Panacibacter microcysteis: one gene and its partner. The protein of the gene in region 2 binds, or shares a complex with, the protein of the main gene of each other region. Links are inferred from orthologs where the notes say so. Each region holds a gene or a part of one and is shown on either strand. Other genes may lie near its edges.

Region 1 (7,001 bases), 860 kb from region 2 along the record:
TAATTGGTTATGGCCTGGGCATTGTGGTGGCCGACATAAATATGGATGGCTACCCGGATGTTTATATTGGCAACGATTTTCATGAAAACGATTACCTGTACATCAACCAGCGCAATGGTACTTTTAAAGACACCCGGGAAGATGCATTAACGCATACCAGCCAGTACACCATGGGGGTAGATGCAGCCGATCTTACCAACGATGGGTTACCGGAGATCGTAACATCTGATATGCTTGCTTATGACCCTTATATTTTAAAACGCTCTGAAGGGTCTGACCAATACGATGTACAGCATATTAAACAACAATATGGCTATGCTAAACAGGAAACCCGCAACAGCCTGCAGTTTAACCGGGGCAATGGTTTTTACAGCGAGACGGGTTTGTATTCCGGCATGGCTGCTACAGACTGGTCGTGGTCTTCGCTCATCTTCGATTTTGATAATGATGGCCGGAAAGATATTTTTATTGCCAACGGCATTCCCAAACGCCTGAACGATATTGACTACATTAACTATGTATCTAATGATGAGGTGCAGGTTAAAATACGGATGAACAATGTTGGGGAAAAGGATATGGCACTGATAGAAAAATTTCCTGAAATAAAAGTGCCCAATAAATTTTACCGGAATGATGGCGCCCTTAAGTTTACCGACATGGCGGGTGCCATAGATAATGACAAAGGCAACTACTCCAACGGAGCATTGTATGCAGATCTTGATAACGACGGCGACCTGGATATTGTAGTAAATAATATTGATGAGCCTGCTTTGCTGTACGAAAATCTGACCAGTACTGCTGCAGCGGGCAACTATATTGCACTGCGCTTACAAGGCAATGCACAAAACGTCAATGCAACCGGTGCTAAGGTGCTTGTGTTTTGTGATGATAGTGTAAGAACATACCAGAAAAACCCGGTTCATGGTTTTCTGTCCAGTATAGAAACCCCGCTGCATTTTTCAGTAAACAGCAGCAGGATTGATTCTGTTTGCCTCGTATGGCCTGATAATACTTATGAGCAGTTAAACTGGCGGGCAGATACCAATAAAATTGTAACCAAAACATACCGGCCTGGGCTGCCTGCCTTCGATTATAACAGTCTTGCAAGATTCGATACACTGCATACCAACAAGCTTTACAATGTCACCGGTCAAACGCAGTTGCTGTACAGGCATATTGAATCTGACTTCCAGGAATTTAACCGCGAACCATTGATACCGCATATGCTTTCTACCGAAGGTCCGGCACTGGCAGTGGCTGATATCAACGGAGACGGGCTCGATGATGTGTTTATCGGTTCTTCCAAAAGAAACAGGGCTGTTGTGTACACGCAGCAAACCAACGGCACTTTTGCACTTACACAACAACCGGCACTGGTACTTGACAGTATGTATGAAGACGTTGATGCCTGTTGGGCAGACGTAAACAATGATAAAACACCTGATCTTATTGTTGCCAGCGGTGGCAACGAATACCAGCACAAAGACATTCACCAGGCGCCGCGCATTTACCTGAACGATGGCAAAGGCAACCTGCAAAAACTACCCGGCGCTTTTAATGACGTCTTCCTTACAGCTTCCTGCGTGGCGGCAGCAGATTTTAATGGGGATGGCTTTGTTGATCTTTTCTTTGGTGCAAGAACTACCCCATGGCAGTATGGCAATATACCGCCATCTTTCCTGTTACAGAATGATGGCACCGGGCACTATAAAAATGTAACATTACAGGCAGCAAAAAATCTTTCACAGGTTGGTCTTGTAACCAATGCAAAGTGGTTCGATCTTGATAAAGATGGAGATACAGACCTGCTGCTGTCGCTTGAGTGGGATGGTATATGCGCATTCATTAATGATAAAGGCACATTTACAAAACAATACCTTACCAACAAAAAAGGCTGGTGGAATTTTTCTTTGCCCTGCGATGTGGACAATGACGGTGATATAGACATCATTGCCGGCAACCTTGGCTTAAACAGCAGGCTACAGGCTTCAGATAAAGAGCCCGTGCAACTTTACTTCAACGATTTTGATAATAACGGTGTAAAAGAGCAGGTACTTACTTTTTATTTACAGGGCAGGCAAATACCCTTTGCTACCAAAGATGAACTTGAAAAGAAAATGCCGGTGTTGAAGAAACAATTCCTGTATGCAGAAGATTTTGCGAAAGCTTCTTTAGCCGACATATTTGGAAAGCAGAAACTCGAAAGCGCTATTAAATTATCTGCAGATTATTTTAGCAATGCAGTGCTCATCAATGATGGCAACCAGCATTATACCGTGCAGGCATTGCCATGGCAGGCACAGTTATCAACGTACAAAGACGCGGTAATAACAAACGCCAATAATGATAACTTGCCAGACATCCTGCTTACAGGAAATTATTTTGAAAACAACACACAGTTAGGCCCGTACGATGCTGATTACGGAACAATGCTCATCAATAAAGGAAAAGGAAATTTTACAGCAGAACCACTCAATGGCATTGCCATAAAAGGCCAGGTGCGCCACATCAGGCAAATGAATATTGCAAACAAAGAAGCTTACATACTTGCAAGAAATAACGACAGCGCAATAATTATACGTTATTAGCATGGTGTACCCGGCCTTGGTAACGCTTCCCGGCACCTGTTGCGTCGCACTCTTGTACTGTATAACCAATAGCAGCAACGATACTGCATGCCCGCATAACCTGCACGATATAAAGTGATCAGGCTGCTTTTTCTCTTTTACGCAGAAAACTTACTTCACCCGTAGATTCTATAGCCTTACCCAATGCTTCGCTTAAAATACTTTTACGCATAGAATCTGCATGCACCCATTCGATAGCGTCATGCTCCACCACCAACGGAATAATCGTTAATTCATTCGGAAAATTATTGACGACACCATCTTTTGTAACCTGCAGACTGCTTATGATATAAGCAGGTTTTACATAGTTGCATGAAATGTCTCCCCTCAGTTTAACTGTAATTGTTTCTGAAAGTGCATAATCAAAATTTATATGTATGGTTTGCCCGGTTAACATAACGGTTATTACAAATGAATATCAATTGCTGTATGGGGTATGTGTGTAGTATGTAGTATGAATAAAAGCAACCTGAAACGCACTTGCTGATGCAGTATCATGTTCGACAACAGATAACCAAAGAAAGTGCCAAAGTGCTGATTATGCGTGCATTTAAAAGCAGGGTTAGTTCATATAATAAATACGCTGATGTGATGGCGCGACAGCTATTACCCTGGCTTTTGAAGCTGGCCGTGTTGCAGCACCCCGTTGCCGGGTTAATAATCCAACCGTTGAAGTGAGTGACACAACAGGCGATGCCACATGCACAAATGCCGGCTATAAAATGAGTTCCTTTTTATTCCACAATACGAAGTTTTGCATAGTTGAGCATGATCTTTTTTTCGCCATTCAGCTCGAACTGTACGGTTGCAATAGGGTTGTGTGCGCTGCCTTCCATTTTGCTTACTATACCAAAGCCAAATTTCTGGTGCTCTACTTTCTGGCCTTCCTGCAGGTTGGCCGTATCGCTGGGTACAAAATTTTCGCTGGGTGTATGCTCCACTACCTTAGGCGCCTGCGGTTTTGCCGGCAGGTAAGAAGGCGTTTCTTTTTTACGCGCAGGTGGCGGGCCATAGGTTTTTTCTGCCTGTGCTGCGGCACCAAAGCCACCATGCATACGGTCGAAGGCAGAGCTGCCGCCAAAGCCACTTGTCTGGTTGCGGGGACCACCACCGGCAAATGTTCTGTCTACAAAAGGTTCCGGAATTTCTTCCAGGAAACGGCTGGGTTCATTTTGCACGAGGTTGCCAAACCGGTAACGTGTATTGGCATAAGTTAACCATAAGCGCTGTTTGGCTCTTGTAATAGCCACATAAAACAACCTGCGCTCTTCTTCGAGTTCTTCGCGGCTGTTGATGCTGAGCCCGCTGGGGAATAGTGTTTCCTCGAGGCCGGCCACAAATACACACTGAAATTCGAGCCCCTTGGCAGCATGTACCGTCATGAGTCTTACCACATCTGCATTAGGATCTTTCTGGTCAGCGTCTGTAAGCAGGGTAATCTGCTGCAGGTATGCACCAAGGCTTTTATCGCCTACCTCGCCATCTTCCTCATTGAGTGGTGTTTCTATCCATTCTTTAATGGAGTTGAGTAGCTCCTGTATGTTTTCGTAACGGGCTACACCTTCTGCACTTTTATCGTTGAAAAGTTCTTTTACAAAGTTTGTTTGTTTACCAATATGGAAGGCAATTTCATACGCATTGTGTTTGGCCATCATACTTTGCGTGCTGCGTATCATAAGCACCAAATTTTCGATGGCCTCCAGCGTACCGGCTTTGTAACCAAATTCTTTTGCACGCTCCAGCACCTGCCACATGCTGATGTTTTGTTCATTTGCATACAATACAGCCCTGTCTATACTGGTTTTACCAATACCACGCACCGGGTAGTTGATTATGCGTTTTAATGCCTCTTCATCCTGCGGGTTAACCACCACACGCAGGTAAGCTATGTAATCTTTAATTTCTTTACGCTGGTAGAAACTGATGCCGCCATAAATAATGTATGGAATGCCCATACGCCGCAGGCTTTCTTCAAATGCGCGGCTTTGTGCATTGGTGCGGTAGAGTATGCAAAAATCTTTGTTGAGAAAATGGTTGCGGAGTTTCTGCTCCTGTATGGCATCGGAAACAAATTTTCCTTCATCGTTATCCGTCATGGTACGCACCAGTTTAATCTTTTCACCGGCGGTATTTTCTGTCCACAGGGCTTTGGGTATCTGGCCTTTATTGTTACCAATTACCTCATTGGCAACTTTAAGAATGTTTTGTGTACTGCGGTAGTTCTGTTCCAGCATTATTACAGACACATCATCGTAATCTTTCTGGAACTGCAATATGTTCTGAATGGTGGCGCCCCGAAAGCTGTAAATACTTTGGGCATCATCGCCTACCACGCAAATATTTTCGTGCTGTGCGGCCAGCAGTTTGATGATCTCGTACTGTGCAGGGTTTGTATCCTGGTACTCGTCTATAAGAATATACCTGAACTTGCTCTGGTATTTGATCAGCGCTTCGGGAAATTCTTTCAATAACCGGTACATGTTAAACAACAGGTCATCAAAATCCATGGCGCCATTTTTAAAGCAGCGTTTGTTGTAGGCATCGTATATCTGCGCAATCAATGGTCGGTTGCTACGCATATCTTCCTGCTGAATATAATAGTCGTTCTTATAATCTGCCGGGCCAACCAATGCATTTTTTGCAGCAGAGATCCTGTTGTAAACGGTATTGGGTTTATAGTGCTTATCATCAAGGTTCAACTCGTTGATGACTGTCTTTACCACGCTTTTCGCATCGTCAGTATCATAGATCGTAAAGCTGTTTGGATAGCCAAGCCTGTGTGCCTCGCCGTGCAATATTCTTGCGAATACGCTGTGGAATGTGCCGATGTATAAATTGCGTGCCTCACTGTTGCCAAGAATATGCTCAATACGTTCCCGCATTTCTTTGGCTGCCTTATTGGTAAATGTCAATGCCAGTATACGAAAAGAATCTACGCCGTTTGCCATCAGGTGGGCAATACGTGTGGTCAATACTTTTGTTTTGCCGCTACCGGCGCCTGCCACAATCATCAGCGGGCCTTCTGTATGCAAAACAGCCTGCCGCTGCGGCTCATTCAAACCATTCAGATACTCCATCATGCGGCGAAGTTAAGCTGTGTGTACTTGTAAAAGAAGCGTGGTTTAAAAGTTGAAACATGATTTAATTGTTTTTGACGATTGATGCGGGTTGCATGGCAGGTTTCAGCAAATGGCCCCCTGTTTTATTGCCACGCGATGGGAATAGTTTGAGCTGCTGCAAATGGTTATGTTGTACAAGAGTGCGATGCAACAGCAGCCCAATGCATGCACAAAAGCCGGGCTACAAAAAGTTTTAAAAAGTGTGTAAAATTTTGCAAGCAGTTAATCAAAAAACTGCTTACACTCCAAATTATTTTATTATTTCTTTCTGCACAAAGCCATGTGCATAAGGCAGGCCGTCTGGCGCAAAACTTTTTCAAAATCTGTATAAATATTCTTGTTTGGTTAATTGGGATAATATTATGTTGATAACCCATATTTAAATGTGAACTTTATGTGAGGGTGAATATGAATAAAAAATATGTCCGGGAAACTTTTTACGGGAGTTTGTAGCAGACTATATTCGTTCCCCCTTACTCAGCAGGAGACTTTTTTTGAGCAAGTAATGTAGTAAATCTGTCAAAGAAAATTACAACCCCCTGTGAGCATTGGTGTATGAAACTTTACTAACCGTATCAAGTTTTACTGCCGCATGGAAATCAAGAATTTTAACAAGGATCGCAAGAAAGGAAGAAAGCCGTCCATCGACTTAAGTACGATGGTATATGGCAAGGTTCCGCCACAGGCCAGAGACCTGGAAGAGGCTGTTTTAGGTGCCATAATGCTCGATAAAAGTGCATTCGATACGGTAATAGAAATATTGAAACCGGAATGTTTTTATGTAGATGCCAACCAGCGCATTTTTCGTGCATTTCAAAACCTGGCGCAAAAGAGTTTACCCATCGATATTCTTACCGTTGTAGAGCAACTGAAAACGACCGAAGAGCTGGACATGGTAGGCGGCCCTTACTATGTGACAAAAATGACCAACGCGGTTGTGTCTGTTGCCAATATAGAAGCACACTCAAGAATCATCTTACAAAAATTTGTTCAGCGGGAGCTTATCCGCATCAGCGGCGAAATAATCGGCGATGCATACGAAGACAGCACCGATGTATTTGACCTGATGGACGATGCGGAAGACAAGATCTTCCAGATTACCAACAACTTTCTCAAAACAGACTACAAGGAAATGAGCAGTGCGCTGGCACAAACCATTAACCGTATAGATGAGCTGAGAAAGAAAACAGACGAAATATCAGGCGTACCCAGTGGCTTCAGAAGCCTTGATAAGATCACCTTTGGGTGGCAGCCT
Region 2 (8,531 bases):
TTTATTCCACGTTTTATTAATGCCACTGACTCGGCAACCTACTATTTCACCATAAGAGATCTGGGTAGTCGCATACATGATTCACATGGTTTTTTCGGGCGGTTACCAGCTATGCCCGGTGTTACGGCACAATTCGGTTTTACGGTTCCGTTGTCAATTAAATCAATTGACAACCGGTATTATATTGTTGCAAAAGACACTGCCCAACAATTAAAAGATTTTTGGTTGTGGGATGAAGTAACGCACATTGATGGTATTCCGGTAAATACATATAAACAAAAATTCCGGACAAGATTTGCGGCCAGTAATGAGTGGACTTTCGAACGTGATGTAACCGGCAGAATACTTTTAAGCGGTGCAAAAAATAGCATTGTACAACTCTCCATACAGCGCAAAGGCAGGCAAATTATTATTCCTGCAACAAGAAGCAGATCTGATTTTTATCCTGATTATAAAACAATCAACTTTTATAATAAACACAAAGACATAGAAATATTGCCTGGCAATATTGGCTATGTCAACATGGACATTTTGAATACAGATCGCATTGATAAATTATTCGACACACTCATGCATACAAAAGCAATTGTATTCGACATAAGGAATTATCCTAATGGAACAGCATGGAGCATTGTGCCACGTCTTGCCGTGCATGATTCCGTTGCTGTTAAATTTGGCAAACCATATGTTACATACGAAAGCATTTACCTGCAGCCACAGGTAACTGTAAAGACTGATTATTTTATCGTAGATGCAGATAAAACGAAACCTCCTTATAAAGGAAAGATCATCATGCTTTGCAACGCAGAAACCCAGAGCCAGGCCGAATATACGATCATGATGTTTCAGGGAGCTGCGGGTAAACGTGTAACTGTTATTGGCAGCCCTACCGCCGGTGCAGATGGTAATGTAACATCTATAACATTACCCGGTGGTTTTCAGACTTACTTTTCGGGTATGGAAGTTTTATATCCTGATGGTAAGCTTACGCAACAATGCGGTATAAGAATAGACATACCTGCAAAGCCTACTCCTGCTGGTTTACAAGCCGGGAAAGATGAAGTGCTTGAGCGTGCAATTACATTTATTGAAACAGGTAAATAGCGATTACAAATACTTTTTTATAGCATAGCTTCCACTGGTAATTGAGGTGATTAATCTGTGGTAATATTATTATCTTGTACCTATTCACAACCTCCAAAACATTACTGCTATGCAAAAGAGCTTTACCCGTTTGTTATTGCTGGTACTACTGATTTTTTTCGGCTTGCAGGTTTCTGCACAACTATTGTTAAAGGAAGATTTCGAATCTGCAAAAGTGCCTTTGCCTCCTTCAGGATGGTCAACACCTTATACAGGTAATGCAAACTGGCGCAGTCTTGATGGCAACAGTTATGAAGGCTTGCAATGTATGTTTCTGGACCGCAGTTATTATGGCGATCAGGCTGATGCATGGCTCATTAGTCCCAAATTTAATTTAACTGTCGGCAAACGTTATAGTATTTCTTTCTATTATAAAAACCAGGTAAACAACCGTAACACGTTGCAGGTTACGTTGGGTAACGATACCACTGCTGCTTCACAAACAGAAGTGTTGGAAACAACCACTTTTAATTCTGCACTGTACACAAAAATGCAGATCAACTATACGCCTAAAACTTCCGGCGGCAGGCATCTTGGTATACATTGTATAACACCAACAACTTATACTTATGTATATGTTGATTATGTTGTAATAGAAGAAGTTTCCTGTTTTGAACCATTGAACGTTACAGTAGATATCAACAGCATTACAACCAGTACTGCAAATGCATCGTGGAAAGCAAGTGCGGGAAGTACATTTGAATATGGTGTAAGTAAAGACACTGTGCCGCCAACGGAAATAACTGTAACAACAGGTAATAATGTAACGCTTACCAATTTGCAGGCCTCAACACAGTATTATCTTTTTGTAAGAAGTTCTTGTGGTGCAACAGAAAAATCCAATTGGCAGATAAAAGAATTTGCAACTGCCTACGATACATCAGTAGTTGAAACGCTGAACTGTGGTACAATAATCAAACAAAATTTTGTAGCCAATACCGGTTTATATACCAATTCATTTTGCGAGCAGGAAGGATACTCTCTTGAGTTCTTCCATAAGTTTACACCAACAACTTCTGGTTATTACAATTTGAATATTCTTGAAGTAAATACAGGACAGTCCGTAATCTTTGCTTACAAAGAAGCCGGTGAACGAATAGGTCCGGGTGGCTGGACATGCATTGGCACAAGCGATGCAGGCAGTAAATATTCTTTCGGTCCATTGGTAGCAGGCAAAGAATATTATATCATTGAAAAAGCAGTTAGGTCAGTTGGTTTCCCTTCATCATTTAAGTTTTCTGTTGATTGTTATTCACAGCCGCCCGCAAATGATGATTGCAGTAATGCCACTCAAATTGTTGCTACAACTTATGACACTGCATGTAACGGAACAAAATTAACAACAATCGGTGCGACCAAACAGGAATTGAAAGGCGGCTATAAAACATGTGGCGTTTCATTTGAAGATGATGATATATGGGTGAAGTTTAAAGCAACAGGCCATGCACAATTGTTCCGGTTCACAGATATGGTTTATACAAATCCATACCAAAGTATTTTACGCCCTGGTATGTATTTCAATATCTATAGTAAACAATGCGATCTCTCCAGTATTGTAGATTGTGGTTGGATAGACATCAGGCAAGGCATGCCGAAAGAGATATATTCTTACCTGCTTAAGAAAGACTCAACGTATTACATACGCATGTTTACAGGAGATTTGCTTTCTTACGCCACATTTAACATGTGTATTATGGATCTTGATGTTAGTAAAGGCATTGAAAATACATGCCAGCAAGGTTTGCCGTTTACCATCAACCGCGATTTTGGAAATTATAATACACAGAAGTGGGTGCCTTTGACAAACGATAAATATAAACTGATCGCACAGGTGAATGCCAATACAAATAATCTTAATGAAGTTTCAAGTGGTCTATTTATAAATAGTGGCACTGTAAGATCTGCTGGCGGTACTTATTACCTTGATAGAAATTTTACATTACAAAGTGTAGGTACACTAACCAAAAAAATAGCAGTTCGTTTATACATTACAAACAAAGAACTGGAACGGCTAATAGCGCAACCTGGTTCAGGTGTTAACAGTATCAAAGACCTGAATATTACACAGAACAATGATAACTGCGCAGCAAACTTTACCGGTGCTGCTACAAACTTTATCAGGCAAAAGGCAAGTGGAGAATATGGTACAGAATACAAGTACATAGAGTTTTATACCGATCATCTTTCTTCATTCTATCTGCATGGCGGTAACAAGCCTTTAAGCGCTAATGCTTCCATCACCGCTGTTTCAGCAGATGCAGTAAAACAAAATGTAAAGGCCACTGTTTATCCGAATCCTTTTACAAGCAGCTTTCTCGTTACTCTTAATGAAAAACAGCCTGTGCATGTAGCTATAACTGTTGTTGATATGCAAGGCAATATTTTAAAAGCTGTTAACAGAAACGTGGATGCAGGCCCAACACAGATAAACATTCCTGCTAGTGAACTTGCAAAAGGTTTGTACACATTAAAGATTCAAAAAAGTAATGGTGTAGAATATATCAAGGTCATCAAACAATAAAAAGGGTAGTTTACAATAAAAAAGATCACGCAAAAGCGTGATCTTTTTTTTAAATGTTTATTTGGTCAGCTATATTGCTACTATTGTGCTTTGGTTGTGTCACTCACTTGTACTTTCTGTTGGCTCTTCAACAGGACGAAGCTGAGTTTCATACCAGGTACAAATGCAGGTCAGAGAAACTTATTATAACTGCATAAATAGTCTTCGCATTGCTCAATAAAGTTTCAAACGTACAAGCGTGCGACGCAACAGGCGATGCCATAAAATGCTACTGCCGGGTACATAAAATTACTTCATTGCTTCAAGCTCTTTTTGCAAACGAAACATCTCATCTCTTAATCTTGCAGCCTCAATAAAATCCAGGTCACGTGCTGCTTTTTCCATCTGTTTCTTTGTTTGGCTGATTGCCTTTTCCATTTGAGGAATGGTTTTATATACCTCCTGCTCCTCAGCAGCGTGTTGCACAAGACCTTCATCTGCACCAATGGCATATGGGTTCTTTTCGTTAAAGCCTTTGATATCAAGCACGGAGGTCTGTTTCATAATTTGCTCAATCGATTTCTTGATTGTCTTTGGCGTAATGTTGTGTTGTATGTTATATGCAACCTGTTTTTCACGTCTGCGTGTTGTTTCGTCAATTGTTCTTTGCATACTCTCCGTCATCTTATCGGCATAGAAGATCACAAGTCCGTCAACGTTACGCGCAGCACGCCCGGCAGTTTGTGTAAGTGATCTTTCATTACGTAAAAAGCCTTCTTTGTCAGCATCAAGAATGGCAACCAGGGAAACCTCCGGCAGATCAAGCCCTTCACGTAAGAGGTTAACGCCAACCAACACATCAATGTCACCCAAACGCAACTGCCGCAGTATTTCCACGCGTTCAAGCGTATCAACATCGCTGTGTATGTATTTAGATTTAATGTTGATGCGGTGCAGGTATTTGTCCATTTCTTCTGCCATGCGTTTGGTAAGTGTTGTAACAAGCACACGGTCGCCTTTCGTTACACGTTTATCGATTTCATCGAGCAGGTCATCAATCTGGTTTACACTGGGTCGTATTTCAATAGGTGGGTCCAGCAGGCCTGTAGGGCGCACTACCTGTTCAACTACCACGCCGCCTGTTTGCTCAAGTTCGTAATCGCCCGGTGTGGCACTTACAAAGACTGTTTGACCGATGAGGCTTTCAAATTCATGAAAATTGAGTGGCCGGTTATCGAGGGCAGAAGGTAAACGAAATCCGTAATCAACAAGAATGAGCTTACGGCTTCTGTCGCCACCATACATGCCAGCAACTTGTGGAACAGTCTGGTGACTTTCGTCTATAATGCAAAGAAAATCTTTTGGAAAATAATCGAGTAAACAGAATGGTCTTGTGCCGGGATGACGACGATCAAAAAAGCGTGAATAGTTTTCAATGCCATTGCAGTATCCCAGTTCACGAATCATTTCAAGATCATATTCCACACGTTCTTTCAGGCGCTGCGCCTCAATAAGTTTACCCACGCTTTTAAAATATTCTGTCTGGGCTGTCATCTCATCCTGGATCTCGTGCATAATGCTTTGCAGCATGTCTTTAGGTGCTATGTATAGGTTTGCAGGAAAGATAGCTGCGTTATCTACTTTTTCGATGCGTTTATTGGTGGTTACATCTATGGTTTCTATTTCTTCTATTTCATCGCCAAAGAACGTTATGCGGTAGCCATAATCCACGTATGGCAAATTGATGTCAACTGTATCGCCTTTTACCCGGAACGTACCACGCTTAAATTCAATTTGTGTTCTCGAGTATAAACTATTTACAAGCGAATGCAGGAAGCCTTGTCTCGAAATGGTCTGACCGCGTTCTATACGTACGATACCGTTTTCAAAATCAGTTGGATTACCTATGCCGTAGATACAGCTAACGCTGGCAACCACAACTATATCCCGTCGCCCGGTAAGCAAAGCTGCCGTGGCCTGCAAACGAAGTTTGTCCAGTTCTTCATTTATGCTCAGGTCTTTTTCAATGTACACATCGCTGACGGGCAGGTAAGCTTCGGGCTGGTAATAATCATAGTAGCTTACAAAATATCCTACGGCATTGTCCGGAAAGAACTGTTTAAACTCTCCGTACAATTGCGCCACGAGGGTTTTGTTATGTGTAAGAACAAGTGTAGGCCGCTGTACATTCTGAATAACATTGGCCATGGTAAATGTTTTACCACTGCCTGTAACACCAAGTAGTGTCTGGTATCTTTCGCCATTTATCAATCCTTCGGTTAACTGTTGAATGGCGCCCGGCTGGTCTCCGCTCGGCTCGTATGGCGCATGTAATTTGAAAGGCATACTGCTAAGTTAGCAAGTAACGAATGATTGTTGCAGGCACATCTTTAAAAGAATCTTTTACTTTTGGAAAAATAACTTCTATGTATCAAACATTGCTTACCAATAAAGAAAATGGCATTCTTACCATCACGGTTAACAGGCCTGATAAACTTAATGCACTGAACAAAACCGTAATGGAAGAAATAAGCATGGCTGTTGATGAAGTGTGCAAAGATGAAACGATTAAAGCAGCCATTATAACCGGCGCAGGACCGAAAAGTTTTGTGGCAGGTGCAGACATCAGCGAATTTATAGGGCTAACTGTTGAAGAAGGTAAAGCACTTGCCAAAAAGGGCCAGGATGTTTTTTTTAAGATAGAAAACGCACCTAAGCCAATTATAGCATGCGTAAATGGTTTTGCATTGGGTGGCGGCTGCGAGCTGGCAATGGCCTGCCACTTTCGCCTGGCAAGTGACAATGCAAAATTCGGCCAACCGGAAGTTAACCTTGGCTTGTTACCCGGCTACGGCGGTACACAGCGGTTAACACAGTTAATAGGTAAAGGCCGTGCAATTGAGTTAATGATAACCGGCAACATGATAGACGCAGCAACTGCTTTGCAGTTTGGTCTTGTAAATTACGTAGTACCGCAGGAAGAATTACATGGTAAAGCTTTGTCGATTTTGCAGGTTGTTTTAACAAAGGCGCCAATTGCGGTAGCCAAATGTATAGCTGCCGCCAATGCCGTATTCAGTGAAAAGCAGGATGGTTTCGATGTGGAGGTAAATGCTTTTGGTGAATGTTTTGCTACAGCCGATAAAGTGGAAGGCACCACCGCATTCCTTGAAAAAAGGAAACCGGTTTTTAAAGGAGAATAAACCCGGAAACTAAGCTCTTAAAATTATTTGTTGAGGCCTGCAAGGGTATTGATAGTTAATGCAACAATAACAGTATTGTAAACAAAAGACAGTATGCTGTGCAATAATACAAAGCGGCGGAATTTTTTGGTTATCACCTGCACGTCAGAAACCTGGAAAGTCATACCGATGACAAAGGAAAAATAGGCAAAATCAAGAAAGTCTGGCCGGTCATGTATTTCATCTTCTTTCCCTTCATTGGGAAAATCAAGTCCGCCTGCGTGCATGTTTTTCTTTGTTGCATGGTCGTTATAATACATGTGTGCATAACGTACTGTAAAAATTGTATGCACCGTGCCCCACGATAAAGCCATACCTGATACTGCAACCACAATGTGCAGGGCCTTATGATTTTCATCGCCGCTTAAAAGCAACAATGTAACAGCCGTAAGACTGGCCAGTGTTGCAATAATGATCAGGAAAAAAATGGTAACCCTCGAACTGTCTTCAATTCTTGCCTGCGTTCTTATTTGTTTGGATGGTGTGTTAAAGAAAACGATCCAGTCAATAATCAGAACTACCAGGCTGAATACGTTCCAGCTTATCATTAGCTGTGAGAGTACATCAATATCAAAGGTGTCGGCCACAAAAAAGGCTGACACCGCCAATCCAAAAGCAATTAATCCTTTTTTTGCAGAAGATAACTTCTTTAGCAGCAGATAGCTTTCTTCTTTCATACAGGTTGGTTACTTAGTTTCAATCAATGAATCATCAATATTGTATACTTCCACCTCACTTATTACCGGGGTGCCTTTTGCAGCGGTGATAATAAATCTTACCGCACTTGCTTTTACGGATGGAAATGTAAGTATTCTTTTCCTTCCAATCGTTGTGCCGGTAATGGTTTGCAACACCCTGGCGCCATCCAGCAACTCTATTTTGAAGCCGCTTGTATGCTGCCCAAACTGTATCGCTTCTCTTAGTACAACGCAGTTCAGCCGCTGACCTTTATCAAAACGCAACCAGTAAGAGGTTTTTTGGTAGTTGATGTTTCGTTCAAAAGTTGTTGCATCTCCATCTGCAAAAAACTGCTTTTTAAACAATACGTTATCGTAGTAAGTTTCTTTTCTTGCAGTGGCTGCAAGGTTCACTGCAAAACTTTCATCACGCAGTTTTTTAAAACCTATCAATGCTGCGCTGTCTTTTTCGTTTATTAGACCTCTTCTGTCAGGGGGTACGTTCAGCAATAAGGCAGCTCCGCGGCCGGCAGACTTTAAATATAGATCAAAAAGCTGCTGCGGAGATTTTACTTTATCATCTTCATTGGCATGATAGAACCAACCCGGCCTTATGCTTACATCGCATTCGGCAGGTATCCAGTTCTTCCCGTTATAGTTTCCGGTTGTTAGTGTATCTGTTGGGGGTGCACCTTCGCCCCTGTTAAAACCTGCCGTGTCAAGCATGTTCCAGTTGGTACTGCCTGCAATACCCTTTTCATTGCCAACCCATCTTATGTCCGGCCCTATATCACTAAACACTGGTGTGTTAGGCGCTATGGTTCGCATAGTTTGTTCAAAGCTGTGCCAGTCGTACACCTGCTTTTTACCATTGGGGCCCTCACCATTAGCACCGTCCCACCAGAATTCAAAGAAAGGTCCGTAACGGGTTACCACTTCCTTCATCATATTAACAAATACTTCGTTGTA

Evidence for each region. The genes of interacting proteins can lie anywhere in the genome.
Region 1: the proteins of uvrB (region 2) and I5907_RS04380 are in contact, whole or in part, in a crystal structure (PDB 7EGT), measured with the Thermus thermophilus proteins. The link is inferred for Panacibacter microcysteis from one-to-one orthologs. Residues at the interface, in WP_096411307.1 of Thermus thermophilus: Glu23, Leu25, Arg26, Asp27, Gly28, Glu29, Arg30, Phe31, Arg55, Glu326, Asp327, Phe328, Glu379, Ser382, Gln383, His398, Gly400, Arg401; in WP_096412145.1 of Thermus thermophilus: His654, Arg656, Phe657, Gln666, Asp668, Glu669, Lys680, Arg681, Leu682, Ser683, Lys685, Tyr686, Ala687.

The regions. Positions count from the first base shown.
Region 1 is NZ_JADWYR010000001.1:1,089,127-1,096,127, forward strand. Bases 3,035-6,039 are described here. They hold I5907_RS04380 (ATP-dependent helicase), read right to left. Parts: upstream 5,708-6,039; coding sequence 3,362-5,707; downstream 3,035-3,361. Also shown: I5907_RS04370 (VCBS repeat-containing protein), read left to right, coding at 1-2,588; I5907_RS04375 (hypothetical protein), read right to left, coding at 2,707-3,024; dnaB (replicative DNA helicase), read left to right, coding at 6,339-7,001. UniProt on the Escherichia coli protein: A helicase with DNA-dependent ATPase activity. Unwinds DNA duplexes with 3'-5' polarity. Translocates on single-stranded DNA with 3'-5' polarity. Initiates unwinding more efficiently from a nicked substrate than double-stranded DNA.
Region 2 is NZ_JADWYR010000001.1:1,947,241-1,955,771, forward strand. Bases 3,472-6,355 are described here. They hold uvrB (excinuclease ABC subunit UvrB), read right to left. Parts: upstream 5,990-6,355; coding sequence 3,953-5,989; downstream 3,472-3,952. Other genes in these bases: I5907_RS07860 (T9SS-dependent choice-of-anchor J family protein), read left to right, coding at 3,472-3,664; I5907_RS07870 (enoyl-CoA hydratase/isomerase family protein), read left to right, coding at 6,070-6,355. In the rest of the region: I5907_RS07855 (S41 family peptidase), read left to right, coding at 1-1,104; more of I5907_RS07860, read left to right, coding at 1,214-3,471; more of I5907_RS07870, read left to right, coding at 6,356-6,846; I5907_RS07875 (DUF1345 domain-containing protein), read right to left, coding at 6,870-7,562; I5907_RS07880 (alpha-L-fucosidase), read right to left, coding at 7,572-8,531. UniProt on the Escherichia coli protein: The UvrABC repair system catalyzes the recognition and processing of DNA lesions. A damage recognition complex composed of 2 UvrA and 2 UvrB subunits scans DNA for abnormalities.